DNA from 3 places in the Methylobacterium sp. WL64 genome. Region 1 is predicted to be linked to each of the others. Evidence: predicted binding sites of a transcription regulator. Region 1 holds the regulator's gene; each other region holds the start of a gene.
The links. Region 1 encodes LexA, which represses DNA repair genes until DNA is damaged. Its sites were predicted from a motif close to TGTTCNNNNTGTGTTCNG; they were not measured.

Region 1 (7,402 bases):
AGGATGAAGATCTTGTCGAGGGCTTTCGCGAAGACCGGATTGACTTCGTAATCCTCGCACGGAACCGCGTAACACATCCGCAGGAAGTTCGAGGTATAGTCCAGATCGTTCTTCGGATACACGAAGGGCTGGCCGATAGAGTACTTGTAGGCCATCGCGGCCAGCGTCGGCATCTTGGCGATCATGCGGATCGACGCGATCAGCCGCTGGCTCTCGTCGGTGATGTCGGTCGAGTCGTGGTAGAAGGCCGAGAGCGCGCCGACGGAGGCGACCATCACGGCCATGGGGTGGGCGTCACGCCGGAAGCCGGTGAAGAACCGGTTCATCTGGTCGTGCACCATGGTGTGGCGCGTGACCCGATAGTCGAAATCGGCCTTCTGGGCGGCGGTCGGCAGCGTACCGAACAGCATCAGGTAGCAGGTCTCGAGGAAGTCGCCCTTCTCGGCGAGTTGCTCGATCGGGTAGCCGCGATAGAGCAGCACGCCCTCATCGCCGTCGATGTAGGTGATCTTCGATTCGCACGAGGCCGTCGAGGTGAAGCCCGGATCGAAGGTGAAGGCGCCGGTCTTGGCGTAGAGCTTGCCGATGTCGATGACGTCCGGGCCGATCGTGCCGGACTTGACCGGCAGTTCGATCTCCTTGCCGTCCACGGTGATGGTGCTGGATGCGCTCATGGAACGTGGACCCTTCTCTGGCGACGTGGCGGATGCCGGCCTCGGGCTGCCCGAGTCGACCCCGGGGCCGGAGCACGCCGCGCGTCATGTTGCGGGTGCTCACAGGCCATGGGTTACCCAAACGGCAGTGCAGCAGCAACGGGGTCGGTGACAACCGACCGCCATCGCCAAGCAAAATCCGGTACCAAGCGAAATCCGGGCCGAGGCGCGCAGTTCCTTCCCGCCCGCTCAGCCCTGCGGCACCTGATCGGCGAGGCGCGCCAGGGTCTCGGATCGTCCGAGCACCGCCATCACGTCGAACAGGGGCGGGGAGGTGGTGCGGCCGGTGAGTGCGGCCCGCAGGGGCTGGGCCACCTGCCCAAGCTTGCACCCGGCTGTCTCCGCATACTGACGCACCGCACCCTCGGTCGCCGCCGCGCTCCACTCGGGCAGCGACTGGAGATCCGGCAGCACCCCAGCCAGACGCGCCCGGCCCTCGTCGGACAGGAGCGTCCGGGCCTTGTCGTCGAGCACCAGGGGACGCTGGGCGGTGAGGTAATAGGCGCTGTCGAGCAGTTCGATCAGTGTCTTGGCCCGCTCTTTCAGGCCCGGCATGGCCTGGATCAGCTGGTCCTTGAGGGCTGGCTGGAGCGTCGCCGGGAGGCCGCGCTCCGGGCCGACGTTCGGCAGGATCGTCTCGAGCGCGGCGACCAGATCCGCATCGGCGCTGCCTCGGATGTAGAGTCCGTTGAGGTTGGCGAGCTTGGCGAAGTCGAACCGCGCCGCCGAGCGCCCCACTGCGCGGAGATCGAAGGCCGTGATCATCTCGTCGGTGGAGAACACCTCCTGGTCGCCGTGGCTCCAGCCCAGTCGCACAAGGTAGTTGCGCAGCGCCTCCGGCAGGTAGCCGAGGTCGCGGTAGGCCTCGACCCCGAGCGCCCCGTGGCGCTTCGACAGCTTCGCCCCGTCGGCGCCGTGGATCAGCGGGATATGGGCCATCCTGGGAATGTCCCAGCCGAGCGCAGAGAAGATCTGGCTCTGCCGGGCCGCGTTGGTGAGGTGGTCGTCGCCGCGGATGACCTGGGTGACGCCCATGTCGTGGTCGTCGACCACGACGGCGAGCATGTAGGTCGGCGTCCCGTCCGAGCGCAGCAGGACGAGGTCGTCGAGATCGCGGTTGGCCCAGGTCACCCGCCCCTGCACGGCATCCTCGACCACCGTCTCGCCCTCGATGGGCGCGCGCAGCCGGATCACCGGCCTGACCCCGGCAGGAGCCTCGGACGGGTCGCGATCGCGCCACCGCCCGTCGTAGCGCGGGGCCCGGCCCTCGGCTCGGGCGGTCTCCCGCATCTGCGTCAGTTCCTCCGCGGAGGCGTAGCAATGGTAGGCGCGGCCGGCGGCCAGCAGCTCCTCGGCGACCGCGCGATGGCGCTCGGCGCGGGCGAACTGGAAGACCACGTCCCCGTCCCAATCGAGGCCGAGCCAGGACAGGCCGTCGAGGATCGCGTCGATCGCGCCCTTGGTCGAGCGTTCCCGGTCGGTATCCTCGATGCGCAGCAGCATCTTGCCGCCGGTGTGGCGGGCGTACAGCCAATTGAACAGCGCCGTGCGGGCACCGCCGATATGGAGGTATCCGGTGGGCGAGGGGGCGAAGCGCGTGACGACGGCTGAGGACATCGGGCCGATATGTTCGGGGGCGAAGGGCGATGGGGCGGTGCAGGGCGTCAGGGCGGCGCCCGTCGCACGGCGTGGCGCCCGTAGCACGAAGCGTCCGCTGTAGCACGGGCCGACGGGTGCGTTAAGAATCCCCGGCCGGGACTTGAGTCGTCCGGCACGGGGCGGGGCGGATGCGGCGGATCGGCGCGAGGCTGGCGGGCGGCGCGGTGGCGCTGGCCGGCACGCGCCCGGTGTCGATGCCGGCGCTCCGCGGCTGGCTCGCCGATGGGCTCACCCGGGAGGTCGAGCAGCGCCGCCTGTTCCCGTGGCTGGCGGTGGCGTTCGGCGCCGGGATCCTGGTCTTCTTCGGGTGTGCCGACGGGACGCCGTTCCTCGCCGCCCCCTTGGCAGGAGCGGCGCTCGCCCTCGCGCCGGCGCCGTTCCTGGGTGCGCGGCCGGGGGCACTCGCCCTTTGCCTGGCGCTGACAGCCGGCTTCCTGGGCTTCGCGGCGGCGACCTGGCGGGTCTCGCAGGTGGCGGCGCCGATCCTCACCCGCACTACAATCGGGCCGCTGACCGGGATGATCGAGGGGCTGGACGAGCGCGAGGTCGGCGCCCGGCTGGTGATCAGGGTCGAGAGCTTCGCCGGGCTCGAACCCGCTTTGAGGCCGCTTCGGGTGCGGGTCTCGTTCCGGAAGGCGCCATCCCTGCGGCCCGGGGACTTCATCGCCGCGACGGCAAGGTTGCTGCCGCCGCCCGAGGCGGCACGACCGGGCGGCTACGATTTCGCCCGGGATGCCTACTTTCAGGGACTCGGCGCGGTAGGCTCGCTGATCGGGGCGATCACGGTTCGAGAGCCGCCCACCCCGCCACCTCTGCGCCTGCGACTGGCAGCCTTGCTGGACGAGGCCCGCAACGCGCTGACACGCCGGATCGCGCAGGCCGAGGGCGGGCAAGCGGGGGCCGTGGCGGCGGCCCTGGTCACGGGCAAGCGCGGCCTGATCGGACCGGCCGCCAACGATGCGCTCCGGGCGGCGGGCATCTATCACGTCGTTTCCATCTCGGGCCTCCACATGGTGCTGGCCGCCGGCGTGGTGTTCTGGCTGGTGCGGGCCGTCTTGGCGCTGGTGCCGTATTGCGCGCTGGTCTGGCCGATCAAGAAGATCGCCGCCGGGTTCGCGATGCTGGGCGTCACCGCCTATTGCGCGTTCTCGGGCTGGGACATCGCCGCCGAGCGCTCGCTGATCATGACGCTGATCATGCTCGGCGCGATCCTGGTCGACCGGCCGGCGCTGTCCATGCGCAACCTCGCGCTGGCCGCCCTGATAGCATTGGCGCGGGAACCCGAGGGCCTGCTCGGACCGAGCTTCCAGATGTCGTTCGGGGCGGTGGCCGGGCTGATCGCCTGCGCGCGGCTGATCGACGGACGCCTGTTCCAGCGTCCCGGGGCGGGGCGGATCGAGCGGTTCGTCGGCACCGGCCTCTCGGCCGTGACAGGCACCCTCGCGACGACCCTGGTGGCACAGGTCGCGACGGCGCCGTTCGCGACCTACCATTTCCAGACGGTCCAGCCGTTCGGGCTGATCGGCAACGCCCTTACCCTGCCGCTGGTCTCCCTGGTCGTGATGCCGGCGGCGGTGATCGGGATCCTGGCCTATCCCTTCGCCCTGGACCGGCCGATCTGGTGGCTGATGGGACAGGCGGTGGGCGGCATGCTGGCGATCTCCGAATTGATCGCCGGCTTCAATCGGGCCGTCCTGGTGCTGCCGGCCTTCGGCACCGGCGCGCTGATGCTGCTGGCGGCCGGGCTGCTGCTGGCGACGCTGCCGGTATCGCGACTGCGCTGGCTGGCCCTGCCGCCCGCCCTGCTCGGGCTCGGCCTCGCCGTCGTTCCGGAGCGATTCGACCTGTACGTCGACCGGCAGGGCGGTGGTGCGGCCGTGCGTGGACCGGACGGAGTCCTGTGGGCCCTCGGCAATCCTTCGGCCTTCGTGATGGAGCAGTGGCTGAAAGCGGATGGCGACGGGCGATCGGCGAAGGCGGTGATCCAGGCTTCGTCGGCTGTCGGACGGTGCGACCGGCTCGGCTGCACCGCAAGCCTGCCGGACGGCCGCGCCGTCGCCCTGGTCCGCGACCGGCGCGCCTTCACGGAGGACTGCGCCCGGGCGGCCCTGCTGATCTCGCGGCTCGCGGCGCCGCCCACCTGCACGGGGCCGCTGGTGATCGACCGCCGGGTGCTCGCCGAACGAGGCGCCGTCGCACTCCGGGCCGACCGGGATGGCTTCACGGCACGCTATACCCGCGACACGGGCCGTACCGTGCCTTGGCGGGCATCACCGGCTTCGCGGCCATCGCCTGTCCCACAACCGAAAGTGGTAACACCCTCCGAGCCGATCCCGGCCGAGGCCGACGTCGCCGGTTCCGAGGCCGCGCCTGGCGACGCGCCGGCCGAACCCCTTCAGTAGCGGCGGACGAGGCTGACGAGCCGCCCCTGGATCTGGACCCGGTCGGGCCCGAGCACGCGGGTCTCGTAGGCCGGGTTGGCGGCCTCCAGGGCGATCGAGGAGCCCCGGCGGCGGAGCCGCTTGAGCGTCGCCTCCTCGTCGTCGATCAGCGCCACGATGATGTCGCCGGTATTGGCCGTATCCTGCTTGCGGATCACCACGAGGTCACCGTCCAGGATGCCGGCATCGACCATCGAGTCGCCGCGGACCTCGAGAGCGTAATGCTCGCCGCCGGCCAGGAAGTCCGGCGACATGGTGATGGCGTGGCTCTGGTTCTGGATCGCCGAGACCGGCGTACCGGCCGCGATCCGGCCCATCACGGGGATCGAGATGGCGCGGCCGCCGTCGTCGATCATCCGGGCGGTCGCCGGCTGCGCCGGCAGCTTGGACTTCCCGCCCTCGACCACGCTCGGGGTGAAGCGGCGGGGCTCCGCAGGTGGAGCAGCCGCCTGGGACAGGCTCTCGGGGATGCGGATCACCTCGATGGCGCGCGCCCGGTTCGGCAGGCGGCGCAGGAAGCCGCGCTCCTCGAGGGCCGTGATCAGCCGGTGGATGCCCGATTTGGACTTCAGATCGAGGGCGTCCTTCATCTCGTCGAACGAGGGCGGGACGCCACATTCCTGCATGCGGCTCTGGATGAAACGCAGGAGGTCCAGCTGCTTGCGCGTGAGCATCGACGGGGGACTCGCGGCTTGGAGGACCGCATCGATGCGGTCGCGGAAACAAATCACGAACACGTTAAACGTTCCGCAAGTGTTCCGCAAGCGTGATCGGCTGAGCTTGATCGATCGGCGATGTGCGGATGCGGCCGTTGTGTGCCGTGACGCGGTCGCGCCGCCATGGCAGAACCGGTCTGGCAGGATCGGCACGATCCCGGGCCAGCCTTGGTGACCTGAATCGCCGGAATGGTCCATAGGCTGGGACGGTCAGAGTGGCGCGGCGGGCCGCTCACGTCTGCCCACGGCACCTTGCCCGGACGACAGACATAGATCGCATGGACGCCGCATCATCCGACATCGCCGAGACCTGCAGCCGCGTGAAGCGCCTGAGAGTGGCGACCGCGGCCGCCCATGATCAGCTCGACCGGCGCATCATGGCGGCAAAGCCGTTCGCGAGCCTGGAGCGCTACGCGCTGTTCCTCCAGATCCAGTACAGGTTCCATGCGGTCGTCGATCGAGTCTATCGCGATGGCGCGTTCGCCCATGTCCTGCCCGATCTCGACGGCAGGCGCCGACTGCCCCTGATCCAGCAGGATCTGCGCGATGTCGGAGCGCCCGTCCCTGACGGCGCGTCCGAGGAACATTTCGGGACGATCGAACCGGCGCAGGGATTGGGCTGGCTCTACGTCGCCGAGGGCTCGAATCTCGGGGCGGCCATCCTGCTCAAGGAGGCCCGGGCGCTCGGCCTGTCGGAAACCCACGGTGCGCGCCATCTTGCCGGACATCCCGAAGGACGCGGGTTGCATTGGCGGCTTTTCACGGCCGCCCTCGACCGGGTCGAACTCCGGGAGACCGGGGAGCAACGCGTCGCCGCGGGGGCGACGGAGGCGTTCCAGTTCGTGCGCCGGCTGGTCGGGGACGTCTTCGAGGACTGACGGCGCCGCCACCCGGTCGGATCGTTCCGCCGCCCTGGCGCAGCAACAAAGCCTGTCACGCGCGCCGTCCACCGCCGAGTCGGGCGATGACCGGTCGCGGACGCCTGGAACGGCATCTCGGGCGACAAACGAATTGACTGGGCAAGCGGCGCCGTTTCAATGCGCCGAGGTGCTTGACCCGGTCGGCGGGGCAGGCGGATCGTCCCGGCGGCTTCGAGACTGGGCTGGAATTGGGCTTGGGATGACGAGGATGCGACGCGCGGCTCTTCTGCCCATCGGTGCCGGGGCCGTCGGCTTGGCGCTGGCCGGCTGCACCACCGGGTTCTCGTATATCTCGCGCAACTACGTGGCGCTCACCCCGCAGGTGGTCACCATCGGCTGCAAGGAGCCCTACGAGGTCTACGACAACCGGCAGGTGCGCCGGATGCTCGTCGTCTCGAACGCCCTGCGCGAGTACACCGGCTGCAATCTCAGCGAGGTGCGGATCGATCCCGATCCGGCCGCGACCCGGGTGAAGCGCTTCCGCACCGCCGCCCGCGCCTATCTCGACGAGACCGTGCGGGAGGATTGCCGGATCACCGGCGAGACGGTGTTCGATCCGCAGAAGAGCGAATTCACCTACGCCTGCGACGCGCCGATCGAGAAGCGGGGCACGGTGGTGCCGCGCCTGCCGGGCCGCAATCCGGGCTTCATCCAACAATGATCTGAGCCGCCCGCGCCGGCCCCGAGCCCGCCCGGTCAGGCGCCCGGCTTGGGGAAGGTGCGCTCGGCCGCATCGCCGGCCGCCGCCAGCAGGGCGCGGGCGAAGGCCCGGGCCTCCGCCCGGTCCAGCACGATCGCCGCGGTGACCGGGCCGCCGCCGAGGTCGGCGAGGGCGAGTTCGAGCCGTACCCCGTCCGGCATGGCGCTCGCCTGGAGGCTCCAGCCGCCCCCCCGATCCGTGCTCTCCGTCATGACATCCCTCCCGGCTGCCGGACCCGAGACAACGCCGCAGG
Region 2 (7,402 bases), on a different contig from region 1:
GTCGCCCTGACCGTGTGGGATCAGGCTGGGATCGAGGCTGACCACCGGTGAGTTCGAGATCGCGGCGATCAGCTCATCGAGACGCTCCCGCGTGCGATGTTGAAAGGCATCGGCGCGCTGGATGGCCTCAGCGCGCGTTTTGGCACGACCGATTTCTGCCAACTCCGCCTCGAACATCGCTCGCCCCACCGGATCACCGTAGGCCGGGAACACGCGTCGCACCGCCGTGATGAATGCCAGCCCCACCTCGGTGACTTCGATGGCTGGATCCTTGCCGTTGGACAGCGTGATGTAGCGGCTCTTCAGGAGTTTGGGCAGGATCGTATCGCGCGTGGCGGCCGTGCCGAGCCCCTTGGGCTCGTTCGGGTTGACCGGGTTCTCCAGGGCGCGTTTGACCACTGGATCATCCACTTGATCAATCAGTCGGCCCATCACCACCGGGAGCTCGCCTCGGGTGATCCGCCGCGGCGGCTCGGTCATCGCGGTAGCGACGTCAGCAGTTACAGCCGATGCGCCCTCACCGTCGTTTACAACCGGCAGGCGGGCGGACATGGCCTCCGCCTCGCGCCTGGCCTTGCCGGGCACGGCGTCCGCTTCGAGTTCCGTCTCGCTCCCGTAGACCGCACGCCACCCGGGCGCACGTATGACGTTGCCGGAGACGACAAACCGTTTTGGGCCAATCGGCGTCCGTATCTCGGCAGTCACGCTGGTGCGGGCATCGATTCCGTCAGGGAGATGAGCGGTCAGGTAGGCCTTCGCGACGAGCTCCCACAACCGGAATTGATCGGCTGAGAGGCAGCTGCGCTCAGGAACCTTGCGCAAGGGCACGATCGCGTGATGTTCCCCTGGATCCTTGACGTAGTGCCCTTTGATGCCACGGCGGATCACAGGCACATGATCCCGCGCGATGAGGCTACGCAGGTCGGTCAGCACGGTGGCGATCGCGGCGATCACCGTTGCAGCATCAGCCGCCTGCCCCTCCGGCAGATACTCGGACTCCGTGCGCGGGTAGCTGAGGTAGCCCTGATCGTACAGGTCCTGGGCGATGCCCGCTGTATGTTGGGGATCCCAGCCGAACCGCTTGGCGCAGCGCCGGGCGAGGGTGTCCTTCGAGAAGAGCCGGGGCGGTGCGCGTCGCACATCCTTGTGCTCGACCGTCAGGGCCCCCGACCACGTCGCGGCGGCTGTCCGGATCGTCTCGGCGATCTCCGCGTCGAAGATCCGCTCTTTGGGTGCGTGCCACAGGGTCAGCTCGGCACCGGATTGGGTCCCCAGGTGCAAAGCGACCTTGAAGAAGTTCTGCGGCACGAAGGAGCGGATACGCTCCTCCAGGTCGGTCAGGATAGCGAGGGTGGGCGTCTGCACGCCGCCGAAGCGCCAGGGCTCCCGGAAAGCAGGCGGGCGTAGACGCAGCGAGATGGCCCGTGTGCCGTTCAGGCCGAGGTGGTAGTCCTCATACTGCCTGCAGAGCGCTTCGAGATAGGCGGCGTAGTCGCGCTCGCCCGAGCTTGGTTCCTTGGCCAGGGCAGCGAAGGCGCGGCGGATCGAGACGTCGTCGAGCGCGCCGAGCTTGAGCCGGTCGACCCGCCCACGCCAGCCGAGGTGCTCCAGCACCTCCCAGGCGATCATCGAGCCCTCGCGTCCGGGATCGGTGGCGATGATCACACGCTCGACGCCGCTCAGCGCCTGCCGGATGGCAGCAATCTTCGGTTCGTGCGACTGGCCGGACCGGTTGGTGCCGTAGCTGACCGGGATGGTGGCGAGCACGATCGGGAGGGTATCGAAGCGCCACGGCTTCCACTCGGGCCGGATGCTACCTGGTTCCTCGGCAGACAGCAGGTGCCCCTCCGCCGCCACGCAGACCGTGTTCGGCGAATGGAAAAAGCGCTGCAACTGCCGCATCGCAGAGGGCTTTTCAAAGAAGAACAGCGTGCGGCCGGAGCTCGGGGGTGACATGTCGCTGACCGCTAGGGCTCTCGCTACGCTTGGCCGATAGTTCACATTTTGTTCTAAAGCGGCTTCGCATACAACTGGCGCGAAGGGGTGCGAAGGACCGCGGCTGATGCTGAACGCGAACTGCTGTCCGAGGGCATGGGCGGTGACGTCTGCTTTTGCGCCCGTCGGCGATCCGGTGTGGCGTAGTCTGGCCGAAAGCGGCACGTCCGCTTCTGAGGCGGTTCCTTGCAAGTCAGACGTCCCCCTACGGCCCCACCCTGCTTTACCCACTCATCCTGATCGAGCAGAAGCATACAGTCTTCGCATAGCTCTCAAAGCAGCTTTGCTCTAGTTGGACACTGTCCGGGGCGAATTGCTTCCCAATGATGCTTGCCTTTAGTCATTAAAAACACACCGACTAAATTCTCGAACATTGAAAATAATGTTCATCCAGCCCAATCGGATGGATAAATCCATACGGAGGCATTTTAGCGAGTCAGGACCAAACGTCGGTCTTAATTGCTAAGCGCTTAGATTCAGCCGATAGCGATATGCATCTCCCCGGAATAGGCCCTCAACGTACTCGATCATGACCGAGTCCTGATTGTAACTGTGACGCTTGATCAGGAGGCACGGGAGGGGCCGTTCGAAGGCGAAAATCTCGCATTCGTCTGCTGTCGGCATAGTCGCTTCCACTGTCTGCTCGCAGCGCACGAGACGGCCGCCTGGGTGCCCGCCTAGGAAGGCGTACACGGAGCCGGAGAGATCGCCGGTCTCAAGGGCAGGTACGGCACGGATGTTGTACCAAGCGACCTCGCGTGACATCGGCACGCCGTCGCCGGAGCGAACGCGCGTCAGGCGCAGGAACGGGGCCGTCGAGGGCAGGCCGAAGATCGAGGCGATGGAGCGGTCCTCGGTGACCGCCCGTTCCAGTATGCGCGAAGACGGGATCTTCCCCAACTCCCGCATTTCCTCGGTGAAACCCTTGAGCCGGTCCATGCCTGGGCGTACGGGCTCGGGGGGACGGCGCACGAGGAAGCCGGAGCGCCCGCGCGGCACGAGGAGTTCGCCGTCACTCAGCTCAGCGTAGGCGCGCTGGACAGTGACGCGGCTGACACCAAGGCTATCGGCGAGCTGGCGCTCGGCCGGCAGGATGACGCCCGGCGGCAGCGAGCCCGACAGGATCAACTCGCGCAATTGGCTCTCGATCTGCCGGTACAGCGGCATCGCAGTGTCGCCGCGCAGGCGTAAGAGAGAGAGCACCGAGGGACGCTCGCCTTCCGCGAAGTCCGGGTCGACCTCACCGTTCATCGTCCGATTTTTAAGGCGCACGTCTGATCGACCTCCGGTACAAATGATTATATCGGATAGGCTCGGAGTGCTCCATGCGTGTCTTCGTCATTGGAAGCTTCGTGATTGCCTGCTCGGTCAAGGTGGCGCGGCTGCCGCAGGCAGGCGAGTCCCTCAATGGCTTGGCCTTCCTGGCCGAGCCCGGCGGCAAGGGCTTCAATCTCGCGATCGCCGCGCACCGGCTCGGCGTCGCAGTGGATGGACTCTTTGCCGTCGGCACGGACGTGTTCTCCCCAGTGGCCCGCTCCACCTTCGCGCAAGTCGGGTTCTCCGAGGATATGCTGGTACCGCATGCAGGCTCGACGGGTGCCGGCGTCGCCTTCGTCGATGCAACCGGCGAGAACTGCCTAGCAGTCTGCCTCGGCGCCAACTTCGCCCTCGGTGCGGAGGACGTCCGAGCCGTCGCCGCACGCATTGGGAAGGCAAACCTCGTGGCAGCGACTTTCGAATCGCCGGACGCTCCCATCCGCGAGGCCTTCGCCCTGGCTCGAACGCTGGGCCTCCGCACTCTGCTGAACCCCTCACCGGTGCGCCCCATCGACCCGGCGATCCTAGCCGACACTAGTATCCTCATCGTCAATGCGGTCGAGGCCGTAGACCTGGGCCTGGGAGCTCCCGACGCCATCGCCGACGCCCCAGCCGCGACACCGGCTATTGCCGCCCTGCTCCACGGCGGCCTAGACCTCTTAGTAGTGACCTTGGGAGATCGCGGCGCGATGGCGTTTCGCCCTGAGCTGCCGCCCCTACGCCAGTTGGCCTTCGCGGTGGCGGCAGTGGATACGGTCGGGGCGGGGGATGCATTCACGGCCGGGCTAATGGCGGGCCTGCTCGCAGCAGTACCGCTCGACGCAACCCTGCGCCAGGCCGCGGCTTGCGGTGCGCTCACCACCTGTCAGTTCGGTGCCTTCGACGCCTTTCCAACCGCGTACGCGTTAGCCGCCTTTCTGGACAACGCCGCACGATAACTCACGCCGCACCAAAACAATGTGCCGTCTGACCGCTGAACATCGAGATTGAGGCGACGATGCTCAGCAATTCCGCCTGCCGCTTGGTCCCGGTTTTGTTGAAGATAGAAGTGAGCTGAGTGCGAACAGTGCTTGTCTGGACGCCGACGCTCTCGGCGTAGCTCTGCAGGCGTAAGCCCCCGGCCAGGGCCTGAAGCAGGCGTGTCTCAGCTGGGGTGAGGTCGAATAGCAGGTTGAGGAGGCCGTCGTCCGGAGCTGCCCGCGCGCCAACGTGCACAAGGATGACCAGTACCGCCGAAGCACCGAAGACGTCGCCGGGATGCCGTTCTAAGCGCATGACGTGAGCGATCTGAGTGCGGTCGTCAGCATAGCTGCGCACCGGCATAGTCTGTGCCGTGGGTTGGCCATTGACCACCCTGTCAATCGCGTCCTGCAGCAGTTTGCTGTTGATCACGCTCTTGAATAGGAAGCCGCCGTGCTGGCCCGGGGGCAGGACCTCCGCCCGCTCCTGCAGACGGGCATTTATGGTGAGCACCCGCCCCGAGGCCGATAGGACCGCAGCGGGAAGCCCGATCTGATTGAGCATCATGGTGGTGACGCGAGTGCGCTCGCAACCGAACTGGGCGCTGAGTTGGCAAGCGCGCACAAAATGGGGACGCAGAGCGTCGAGCTTAGGTAGGATGGCGGCCTCGTGGGGACCGGTTTGGGCACGGCGTTCGGCAGTGACGATCGCGACATCGCCGGTAGGCAGGGGAATCGTTGTCCCCACCTGCCAAAACGTCTTGTCGACTTCGCTGGGCCGACCGTCGTAGGAGCCCGGTACGAGGTCGACGTCGCGCATGAAGCCGGCATGGGCCTGGACGCGCCATTGTGCCGTGCGCCCGCTGCCACGCCAGGAGGCCGCGGCCGTGAGCTGACGTAGTCGCTGCTCAAATGCTGGCGAGGCAATCCAGCGGGGCATTCCGACGGGGGGCAGCACCATGAGCACTGCGCCATCCGAATTCGCCGTTTCACCGAGAGTCTGTAGGACGTCTGGCCAGAGCTCCGGGGTGCCCGCAGCCTCGTAGATCCGGTCGATAAGAGCTTCCCGCACCGGCACGCCCCACGATGGTCTAAGTGATCGCAGTAAGACCAATATCAGTCCAAAACTGGCAGCGGTATCCTTCAAACAGATGATGCGTTTGGTGAGGGACGGTGCGCCGAGCGCGTTTTCAGTAAGCCCGCCGTCCGGACGCTCCAGCGGGCGCGGCGGCGACGAGAGCTTCGCAAACCAAGGCGAGGCTGTGCAAGTATCTGAGGAAAAGCTGCTTTCTTGCACGGGTGGAACGTAGGCCGCGAGCTTGTCGCGGTACAGGCAGTGCCATCCGCCAGACGGAGGATGATCAGTTTTCAGCCATCCTTAAAGTGTCGGCACACGTGAGGAACAGCCATGAAAACAATTGCCGCCAGCCTGATCGTTGTCTTGTCCTGCACCGGGGCCTGGGCCGACGATTTGAACGACCTACCAGAGCTCGCCTGCGCGCAAGCTTCCTCGGCCGTGGAGCGCGCGCAGATTGGGTGCCCGGACGCCAACAACGCGGCGGCCGAGCCCCGGGGGGCCGCTTCGCCTCTCGACCGAGCAGAAGACGACTAAGCGCATTCCCGGCGTCATGGGCGTCATCGCCACGGCCCTATTCGCGGGGGCGAGCCTCGGCCTGTCCATCGCCGCGCCGATCGGACCCACGAGCTTACTTTGCGTCCAGCGCACATTGTCAGGGGGCCTGCCCGCTGGCCTTGCCACCGGGCTCGGCGTCGCCACCGTGCATCTGACATACGGGACTTTGATGGCGCGCTGGAGCAACGACTTGGCCGCGGCGTTTTCGAACGGGGCCGTGCTTTCCCTAGTTTCGGGAGCGGTGCTACTCGCCCTCGCGGTCCGGGTACTTCGCCGCGGGTCGGTGTTGCACATGAACAGCGAGAGCCGCCACACCCTGGCCGCGAGCTACGGCAGTGCCATTGTGCTAGCCCTGGCGAATCCAGTCACCCCCGTGCTGTTCCTGGCCGCAACGCCGGCCCTCATCGCGCACGGGACCGCGCCACTCCCGGTACTGGCGGCCGGCGTTTTCCTGGGCTCGTTCGGCTGGTGGGCTATGTTCAACACAGCCGTGTCCATGTTCCGGCGCTGTATCACTAATCATGTTCTGAATAAGCTGAACAAGGCCGCCGGCCTCCTCCTCGCCGTACTGGCATTGAGCCTACTAGTTCGGGGATTAGACCAAAGCACGATAGCCCATTTGGATGGCACCAGTGAGGTCATGAACTCGGGGCAATTGGTCGGACTCCGAGACAGTTCTGAACCGCCGCGCGGGACAGACTGGCCCATCTCAACGACATCGCCACCGGCCATACGATTCTCCGCGAGTCCCCCGGCGGGTCGTTGAGTGCACCCAAGCGGGGCGCAACAGTTTCCATCGTTTGGTCACCTGCTTCAAACGGTGCTTGGGCATCCGTTTCGTCTTCACGATACTCGCCGGTGCCCTAAACCCACATCGAATACGAAGAATTTATTTTAAGCGGAGAGGACCTTAAGCATGGCGGTGTGAAAGATATCATCAATAATGTTACGATTTTCGAATAACGCAGGCGATAATTATAGTATTAAAAATCGGCAAATTGGTCCGCGGCAAATGCAGAGCGCAGTCCAAATTCCCGCAGGATCGCAGCTCACTTTCAAATCGAGCACGAATAATGCTGTGCGAGCTTGAAGATTAGCGTTCTTAGAATGTAATTACAACAGCTTAATGGAGATCGGTGAAGATGAGATTTAATTATGCGATTAGATTTGTATTTACAATTTCAATGGCACCGATCATCTTCTCGGAACCCGCAGTATCCCGAGAAAGAATATTTGTCGAAAGCGTGGATGGTTGGGAAACAAATAAAACAATCCGAGAAAATGATCCATCTCCTTGCCAAATTACCCACTCATATCTTGATATGACAGATGATGGATCTGAAAATTCGATTGGAATTACACGATTGGCCGGGCAGATAATCTTCATGATATCTTACGAAAAGTGGAATTGGCCGGAGGGTGAAAGCTTCAAATCGGACTTGGTTATAGCGGATGAGCCCATCGATCCAACACCAATATGGATCGGCAAAGAGAAGGT
Region 3 (7,402 bases), on a different contig from region 1:
TCGGTCTCGAACAGCACGGCGTCCAGCGCCTCGCGGGCGCTCTTGCCGGCCCAGAGCACGAACTGGAACGCCTGGAAGTAGCGCTCGCAGGCGTCCACGGCGGTCTTCATCATGGTGGAGCATTGCGGGTGGGTCGGCACCGCGCCGCCCGCCAGCAGCAGCGCGTGCCGGAACATCACCACGCTGTCGCTCGACCACAGGTCGAAATGGCCGATCCAGAGCTGCTCGTTGATCATCGCGATCAGGCGCAGCACCTCGGTCCGCTGCCGCTCCGGCACCTTGAGGTCGAAGGCGCAGGCCACGTGCAGGGCCTCGACATCCTCGATCCAGGTGAACGCCACATGGTAGTCGGTCCACCGGCCGGGGCTGGTGATCGACATCTCGTCGGTCTCGGCCCGGTCGAAGATCCAGTCGCGCAGGGACGCCAGACGCTCGACGACGTCGAGCGGATGCTCGTTCCGGTCAGGGTCGTGGAAGTCGACGTGGAGAAGCGGCATGACGATCCAAAGGGACGGCCCGGAATCGATCCAGCCCGACGTGACGGGGACGCGAGAAGGAGTGTGAGAACACTCCGAGAACTTGCTACGACCGTTAGAGACGGGCCGGGGTGACGCGATCGACTGTCAAAGCGCTGCGGACATCACCTGGCAGCCGTCGAATCACCCTATGCCTGACTATAGACCGGCCGTGACTCGCGACACAAAGTGCAGGTCACGCTCGGTGAACAGGAAACGAAATCGTCGGCTGCGCTTCCTGTGCAAAAGCCTGAAGCGTTGCCGTGCGGACTCAGATCGCCTCGCTGAGCCCCGCCACGCCGGCCGCGGCCGTGCCGGATTTGGCCTCGAGGGCGGTCACCCGGGCGGTGAGCGCGTCGTTCTGCGCCCGCAGGTTGGTCACGAGGTCGCGCAGCACGTCGAGCTCCTCGCGGGAGGCGATGTCGAGGTCGCGCACGAGGCGCTCGGCCTGCGCCTTGACCACGGTCTCGGCCTCGCGGCGCACGCCCTGGGCGGCGCCGGCCGCGTCGGTCATCAGGCGGGCGAGGTCGTCGAACAGTCGGTTCGAGGGGGGCATCGTGGTCTCCCGGATCGGCCGGCTGCCGCTTCGGCTGCCTGACTGCGCGATTCGAGATCACGAGATAGGAATCCGCTCGATGCGGAGCAACGCCCGAAACGCGGTCCTGGCGGCGAAGCGAGGCCCGGAGGCGGGGAAGTGAGGCCCGGAGGCCCCGCTTCGCGGCATCACATGTGGCGCATCGTCCGGCGGTGCATGTGCCGGCGCATCATCCGGCGCTCCATGCGCCGGTGCATCATCCGGCGCTCCATGCGGCGATGCATCATCCGGCGCTCCATCGGCGTCACGCGGACCTGGGTGACGGCGTCCGGCGCGGCGATCGCCGAGGGCATGGCCGGGGCGGCGCTGGCGGGCTGGACGAGGGCGGCACCGCCCAGCGAGGCCAGCACGGCAAAGGCGAAAGTCAGTTTCCTCACGAGGAGACTCCAATGTTCTGATATCCGGGCATGGCGCCCGGTTCATCCTCCCAAGCGGGAGGTTCGGAGAGTCGTCTCGTGCCGGTGAGGGCACGGCGGGCCCGCGAGGACCCGCCGCCATCAACTTCTGGGTTAGAGATTCGTTTCCTCGAACGCCTTCACCCATTCGGCGCAGATCCCGGAGCGGACGATGTCGTCGCGGGTGAACTCCACCACCGGGATCGGCATCATCCGGCTCTTGATCAGGTGCATCACCGTGCGCAGGCCCGAGGTCTCGCGCAGGTCGGTCTGGGAGACGTCGCCGTTGATGATGACCTGGCAGTCGTCGCCGATCCGGGTCAGGAACATCTTGATCTCGGCGGTGGTGGTGTTCTGCGCCTCGTCCAGGATTACCAGGCAGTTCTTGAAGGTGCGGCCGCGCATCACCTCGAACGGCACGATCTCGATGTCGCCGGTCTTGAGCGCGATCTCGAAGGCGGCTTGGCCCATGCGCTCCTTCATGGCCTCGGTGAGCGGGGCGACCCAGGGGGCGATCTTCTCCTCCAGGGTGCCGGGGAAGAATCCGAGCGAGCGGCCTGAGGGCACGTTCGGGCGGGTGATCACGACCTTGGAGATGCGGCGCTGGCGGAGCTGGTCGGCGGCGCGGGTCCCGGCGATGTAGGTCTTGCCGGTGCCGGCGGGCCCGAGGACGATCACCTGCGGGGCGCTGGCCAGGGCGTCGAGATATTCGGCCTGGCGGTCGGTGAGCGGTTGGATCGGGCTGAGGTTGCGTTCTTCGTCGAAGCGGGTGCGGTGAATACGGGGCGTGCGGTCTTCAACCAGTTCAAGTCGTGTGCGGCGTCGCTTCATGGATCAACACTCCAACGGGACTTGCCAACCTGGATCTGTCGATGAACTGCCGTTTACCTTGGTGCTCCCGGAGTTACACTATTCCGAAACTAATTCCGGCGCCATGCCGAAGGTTCCGCCCCGTGCTATTCGCCTGTGGAGAGCGTCACGCCGCCTCGCCCGGGGTCGAATACGCTGTGCAAGCGTCGCACCAACGCGATTCGCACGGGACGTTTGCGCGGCGGGTGTGACCGGGGGGTGACGGTCGGTGCCGCGCCGCCGGAAATGCCGGGACGCTGGCAAGATGGCATCAGGTCGAGGGCCGGGGACACGGGCGGGCGCGGCCATCCGGCACGACCGCGCTTCATCCGGCCAGCACGGGCGAAGCCGGCCGACCCTGTGGCCCGCGAACGCCCGGGCCCGGTCGGCGGGGCTAGCTCGATCCAGCCTGGATGAAGCTGTCGAGGACCATCTTCCGGCCGGCCTTGTCGAAGTCGACGGTGAGCTTGTTGCCGTCCACGCCCGCGATGGTCCCGGGGCCGAACTTCATGTGGAAGACCCGCTGGCCGTCCTGGAACGCCGACGGCGTACCGCTCGACTTGGCGATCAATTCGCCCTCGATCTGGCGCGGGCCGCCCGACCGTCCGCCGGGCGCGGTGCCGAAGCCGGACCGGCTCCCGGCGCCGGAGGCGGTGTTGGCCTGGGCGCGCTGCCAGCCGGGCGTGCCGTAGCTCGATCCGAACGGCGTCGGGTTGCGGTCGAACCGCGAGGCGCCGGCCGAGAAATGCGCGGGCGCCTCGACCACGTCGACGGCCGATTCCGGCAATTCGTCGATGAACCGGGACGGGATGGTCGAGGACCACAGGCCGTGGATCCGCCGGTTGACCGCAAACGACAGCTTCGCCCGCTTGCGCGCCCGGGTGAGACCGACATGGGCGAGACGGCGCTCTTCCTCCAGGCCGGCCCGGCCGCTCTCGTCGAGCGCCCGCTGGTTGGGGAACAGGCCGTCCTCCCAGCCGGGCAGGAACACGGTGTCGAATTCCAGGCCCTTGGCGGCGTGGAGCGTCATCAGCGAGACCCGCTCGGCGCCCTCGGCCTCGGAGGCCTCCATCACCAGGGAGACGTGCTCCAGGAAGGCCGCCATGTCGGGGAACTCCTCCATCGAGCGGACGAATTCCTTCAGGTTCTCCAGGCGGCCGGCGGCGTCGGCGGAGCGGTCCTTCTGCCACATCTCGGTGTAGCCGGATTCCTCCAGGATGGTCTGGGCGACCTCGCTGTGCGGCTGGGTCTCCACCAGCCGGGCCCACCGCGAGAAACTCTCGGTGAGCGCCCGCAGGGTGGCGCGGACCCGGGGCTTCAGCTCGTCGGTCTCGCACAGGCGCTGGGCGGCGATCAGCAGCGGCAGGCGGTTGGCCCGGCCGAAGGTGTGGAGCTGCTGCAGGGTGGCGTCGCCCAGGCCGCGCTTGGGCGTGTTCACGATCCGCTCGAAGGCGAGGTCGTCGCTGACGTTCATGGTGACGCGCAGGTAGGCCAGCGCGTCGCGGATCTCGGCCCGCTCGTAGAAGCGCGGACCGCCGATCACCCGGTAGGGCAGCCCGAGCTGGACGAACCGGTCCTCGATCTCGCGCATCTGCGCCGAGATCCGCACCAGCACGGCGATCTCCGACAGGGGGTGCTGCTTGGATTGCAGGGATTCGATCGCTTCGGCGAGCTGGCGGGCCTCCTCCTCGGAATCCCAGGCGCCGGTCACGGTGACGCGCTCGCCCGGCTCGTCCTCGGTGCGCAGCGTCTTGCCCAGCCGGCTCTCGTTCTTGGCGATCAGGCCCGAGGCGGCGGCCAGGATGTGCCCGGTGGAGCGGTAGTTGCGCTCCAGCCGCACCACCACGGCGCCCGGGAAATCGTGCTCGAACCGCAGGATGTTGTCGACCTCGGCGCCGCGCCAGCCGTAGATCGACTGGTCGTCGTCGCCCACGCAGGCGATGTTCTTGCGGGTCTGCGCGAGCAGCCTGAGCCACAGGTACTGGGCGACGTTCGTATCCTGATACTCGTCGACCAGGATGTAGCGGAACCGGTCCTGGTAGGTGGCCAGGACGTCCGGGTTCTCGCGCCAGAGCTTGAGGCACAGGAGCAGAAGATCGCCGAAATCGACGGCGTTCAGCGTGGCGAGCCGGGCCTGGTAGGCGGTGTAGAGCGCGCCGCCCTTGCCGAACGCGAAGGACGCGGCTTCGCCCGGCGGCACCTGCTCGGGCGACAGGCCGCGGTTCTTCCAGCCGTCGATGGTGTGGGCCAGGGCGCGTGCCGGCCAGCGCTTCTCGTCGATGTTCTGGTCGGCGATCACCTGCTTCATCAGGCGCAGCTGGTCGTCGGTGCCCAGGATCGTGAAGTCCGACTTCAGCCCGACCAGCTCGGCATGCCGGCGCAGGATCTTGGTGCCGATGGCGTGGAAGGTGCCGAGCCAGGGCATGCCCTCGCCGGCGGGGCCGATCAGTGCGCCGATCCGGAGCTTCATCTCCCGGGCGGCCTTGTTGGTGAAGGTCACCGACAGGATGTCGAACGGGCGGGCGCGGCCGGTGGCGATCAGGTGGGCGATCCGGGTGGTCAGCACCCGGGTCTTGCCGGTGCCGGCCCCGGCCAGCACCAGCACCGGGCCTTCCGTCGCCTCGACGGCGCGGCGCTGCTCGGGGTTGAGCCCTTCGAGATAGGCGGCGGCGTCCCGCCGGAGGGCGCCCATGGCGCGGGCGGCGATGGAGGTCGGAGCGCCGTCCCCGGCGGGCTGCGCGTGCGGGCCATTCTGCATTCCGCTTCCCTGGACCAAATCGCGAACGGCGTCGAGGCCATTCGGTCCGGAGCCGCTGCGGCTCCGAGGGGGGATCGCCCGTGCGGGGCGCGGCCGGCAGCGCCTCTGGCGCCGTCCGGGACTTATCGTGCTATGGCCGGTGACAGGTTGCCCAGGGGGGCACGCGACGGCGGGGCATCGCGATGGTGCCGGCCCGCGCGGAAAAGAGTGCGGAACGGGTAGCGTGCGTGATCTTCTGACCGCGCTGGCGGGCGCCGTCATCCTGGTTCTCGTCGCGGCTCTGGCCGTTCCGCCCGTCATCGATTGGCAGGCCCAGCGCGCGCTCGTCGACCGGGGCCTGACCCGGTCCCTCGGGGTGCCGGCCCGGACCGACGGCCGGATCGAGGTCCGGCTCCTGCCCTCGCCGCGGCTGCGGATCGACCGCCTGCATCTCGGGGCCGACCCGGCCCGCCCGACCCTCGACGCCCGCTTCGTCAAGGCCGAGATCGCCCTGACGCCACTGCTGAAGGGCGAGTTCCGCTTCACCGAGACGCGAATCGGACGGGCCGAGATCAAGCTCCCGGTGGTGGCCAGCGAGGCCCTGCGGATCCCGCCCGATCTCGGCGAGGCCCTGCGCGCCCGCGACTTCGCCATCGAGGACCTGCACGTCCAGCAATTCCTGGTGACCACCCAGGTGCCGGCCACCGGCCGGACCGACCAGCTCTACGTCCAGGACCTGCACCTGCAGACCCCCGCGCTCGTCGGGCCGTGGCGGGTCGAGGGCACCAGCGGCGGCGTCCCGTTCCGGGCGGTGAGCGGAACCCCCGGGGCGGACGGGCGGCTCGCCGTGAAGATCGCCGGCGGCGGCGACGCGCATCCCCGCTTCGAGGCCGACGCCCGGCTGGGCCTCGTCCCCACCGAGTCCGACGGGGCGGTCATCGAATCGGAAGGCTCGGCCCGCCTGGTGGTCGGGCCGCCGACCCAGGCGGCCGGCCCCTACCTGCCGTTCTCCCTCGGCGGGAGCTTCAAGGCCCGGGGCACCCAGGTCCGGTTCGAGGGCGTCGAGCTGGCGATCGATCCGGGCGGCCGGGCGCTGCGCCTGGGCGGCACCGGACGGCTCGACCTGCGCCAATGGCGCGCCGGTCTGACCCTGGAGGCCCGCCGGCTCGACCTCGACGCCTTCCTGACCTCCCCGGAGGGCCAGAACCTGATCGGCCGCGGGCTGCCGGGCGCCGGGGCCGGGTTGCCGGCCATGCTCGACCTCGACCTGTCGGTGGGCGGCGCGGTTCTGGGCGGCGAGGAATGGTCGAACCTCGCGCTCGCCGGCACCGTCGAGCGCGCGGGCGGCCTGCTGCTGCGCCGCCTGACCGCGACCGGACCCGGCGACGCGACCCTGACCGTCAGCGGCCAGGTCGAGGCGGCGCCGCTGCGCCTCACCGGTCCCGTGGCGCTGGTCGCGGCCGATTCCGACCCGCTCGGGCGCTACCTGCGCCGGCTCGGCGTCGAGGGCCCCCTGACCGCGCTCCTCGACGGGCGCAGGGTCGAGGCCGCGGCGGACCTCGCGGCGGCCGCCTCCAGCCTGTCCGTGCGCAACCTGCGCCTCGCGCTGGGGGCGGCCCGCGTCACCGGCAACGCCCGCTACACCGCCGCGGAAGCCGGCGCGCGCGGGCGGTTCGACGCCCAGATCCGCGCCAGCGGCATCGACATCGCCGCCCTGCCGCCGCTCGGGACGACGCTCGGCAGCCTGCGCGACCACGATCTTGCCCTCACGCTGGAGGCCAAGGACGTGCGCTACGGGCCGGCCGGCTCCGGCAACGGCACGATCGCGGCCAGCATCCAGTCGGACGGGTCGAGCCTGGTGGTCGACAGTCTCGACGTGACGGACCTCGCGGGCGCCAGCGCCAAGCTGTCCGGCCGGATCGGCGCGGACGGGACCGGCCGCGTCTCCGGCCGCCTGAAGGCCCCCGTGGCGGCCCCGCTGCTCGGCCTGCTCGAACGGGTCTGGGTCGGCGAGATCCGCCTGCTGCCCGCGTTCCTGCGCGAGGCACCCCTCGACCTCGCCGTGACCCTCGATCGGGAGGGCGGCGCGTCCGACGCCCTGCGCAGCCAGATCAAGGGCAGCGCCGGCGGCGGCACCCTCGACCTGACGCTGGCGAGCCGCGGCACGCGGATCGAGGGCGGAACCGCGACCCTCACGGCCCCCCGGGCGGGACTCTGGTTCGGGCGCACCGACATCTCCGGATTGCAGCAGCCGGCCGAGCTGCACTTGAGCGCCGAGCGGCCGGACGCCGACACCCTGGCGCTGGCCGTC

Region 2: a site for LexA is predicted at 1,995-2,012, ahead of FV242_RS21425 (type IA DNA topoisomerase). Genes of this name have one in related genera too.
Region 3: a site for LexA is predicted at 5,123-5,140, ahead of FV242_RS27695 (ATP-dependent helicase). Genes of this name have one in related genera too.

Annotation. Positions count from the first base shown of each region.
Region 1 is NZ_VRVA01000069.1:3,182-10,583, reverse strand. It holds gene gltA (citrate synthase) at 1-674, opposite strand, end outside; gene gltX (glutamate--tRNA ligase) at 903-2,330, opposite strand; gene FV242_RS22595 (ComEC/Rec2 family competence protein) at 2,501-4,774, shown strand; gene lexA (transcriptional repressor LexA) at 4,768-5,487, opposite strand; gene FV242_RS22585 (biliverdin-producing heme oxygenase) at 5,808-6,407, shown strand; gene FV242_RS22580 (hypothetical protein) at 6,658-7,110, shown strand; gene FV242_RS22575 (hypothetical protein) at 7,146-7,361, opposite strand; gene FV242_RS22570 (hypothetical protein) at 7,360-7,402, shown strand, end outside.
Region 2 is NZ_VRVA01000061.1:24,298-31,699, reverse strand. It holds gene FV242_RS21425 (type IA DNA topoisomerase) at 1-1,956, opposite strand, end outside; gene FV242_RS21420 (GntR family transcriptional regulator) at 2,458-3,246, opposite strand; gene FV242_RS21415 (PfkB family carbohydrate kinase) at 3,321-4,250, shown strand; gene FV242_RS21410 (hypothetical protein) at 4,252-5,568, opposite strand; gene FV242_RS21405 (hypothetical protein) at 5,680-5,883, shown strand; gene FV242_RS21400 (LysE family translocator) at 5,900-6,670, shown strand; gene FV242_RS21395 (hypothetical protein) at 7,041-7,402, shown strand, end outside.
Region 3 is NZ_VRVA01000114.1:7,710-15,111, forward strand. It holds gene FV242_RS27675 (YbjN domain-containing protein) at 1-497, opposite strand, end outside; gene FV242_RS27680 (accessory factor UbiK family protein) at 787-1,071, opposite strand; gene FV242_RS27685 (hypothetical protein) at 1,239-1,487, opposite strand; gene FV242_RS27690 (PhoH family protein) at 1,620-2,336, opposite strand; gene FV242_RS27695 (ATP-dependent helicase) at 2,749-5,112, opposite strand; partial or broken gene FV242_RS27700 (AsmA protein) at 5,336-7,402, shown strand, end outside.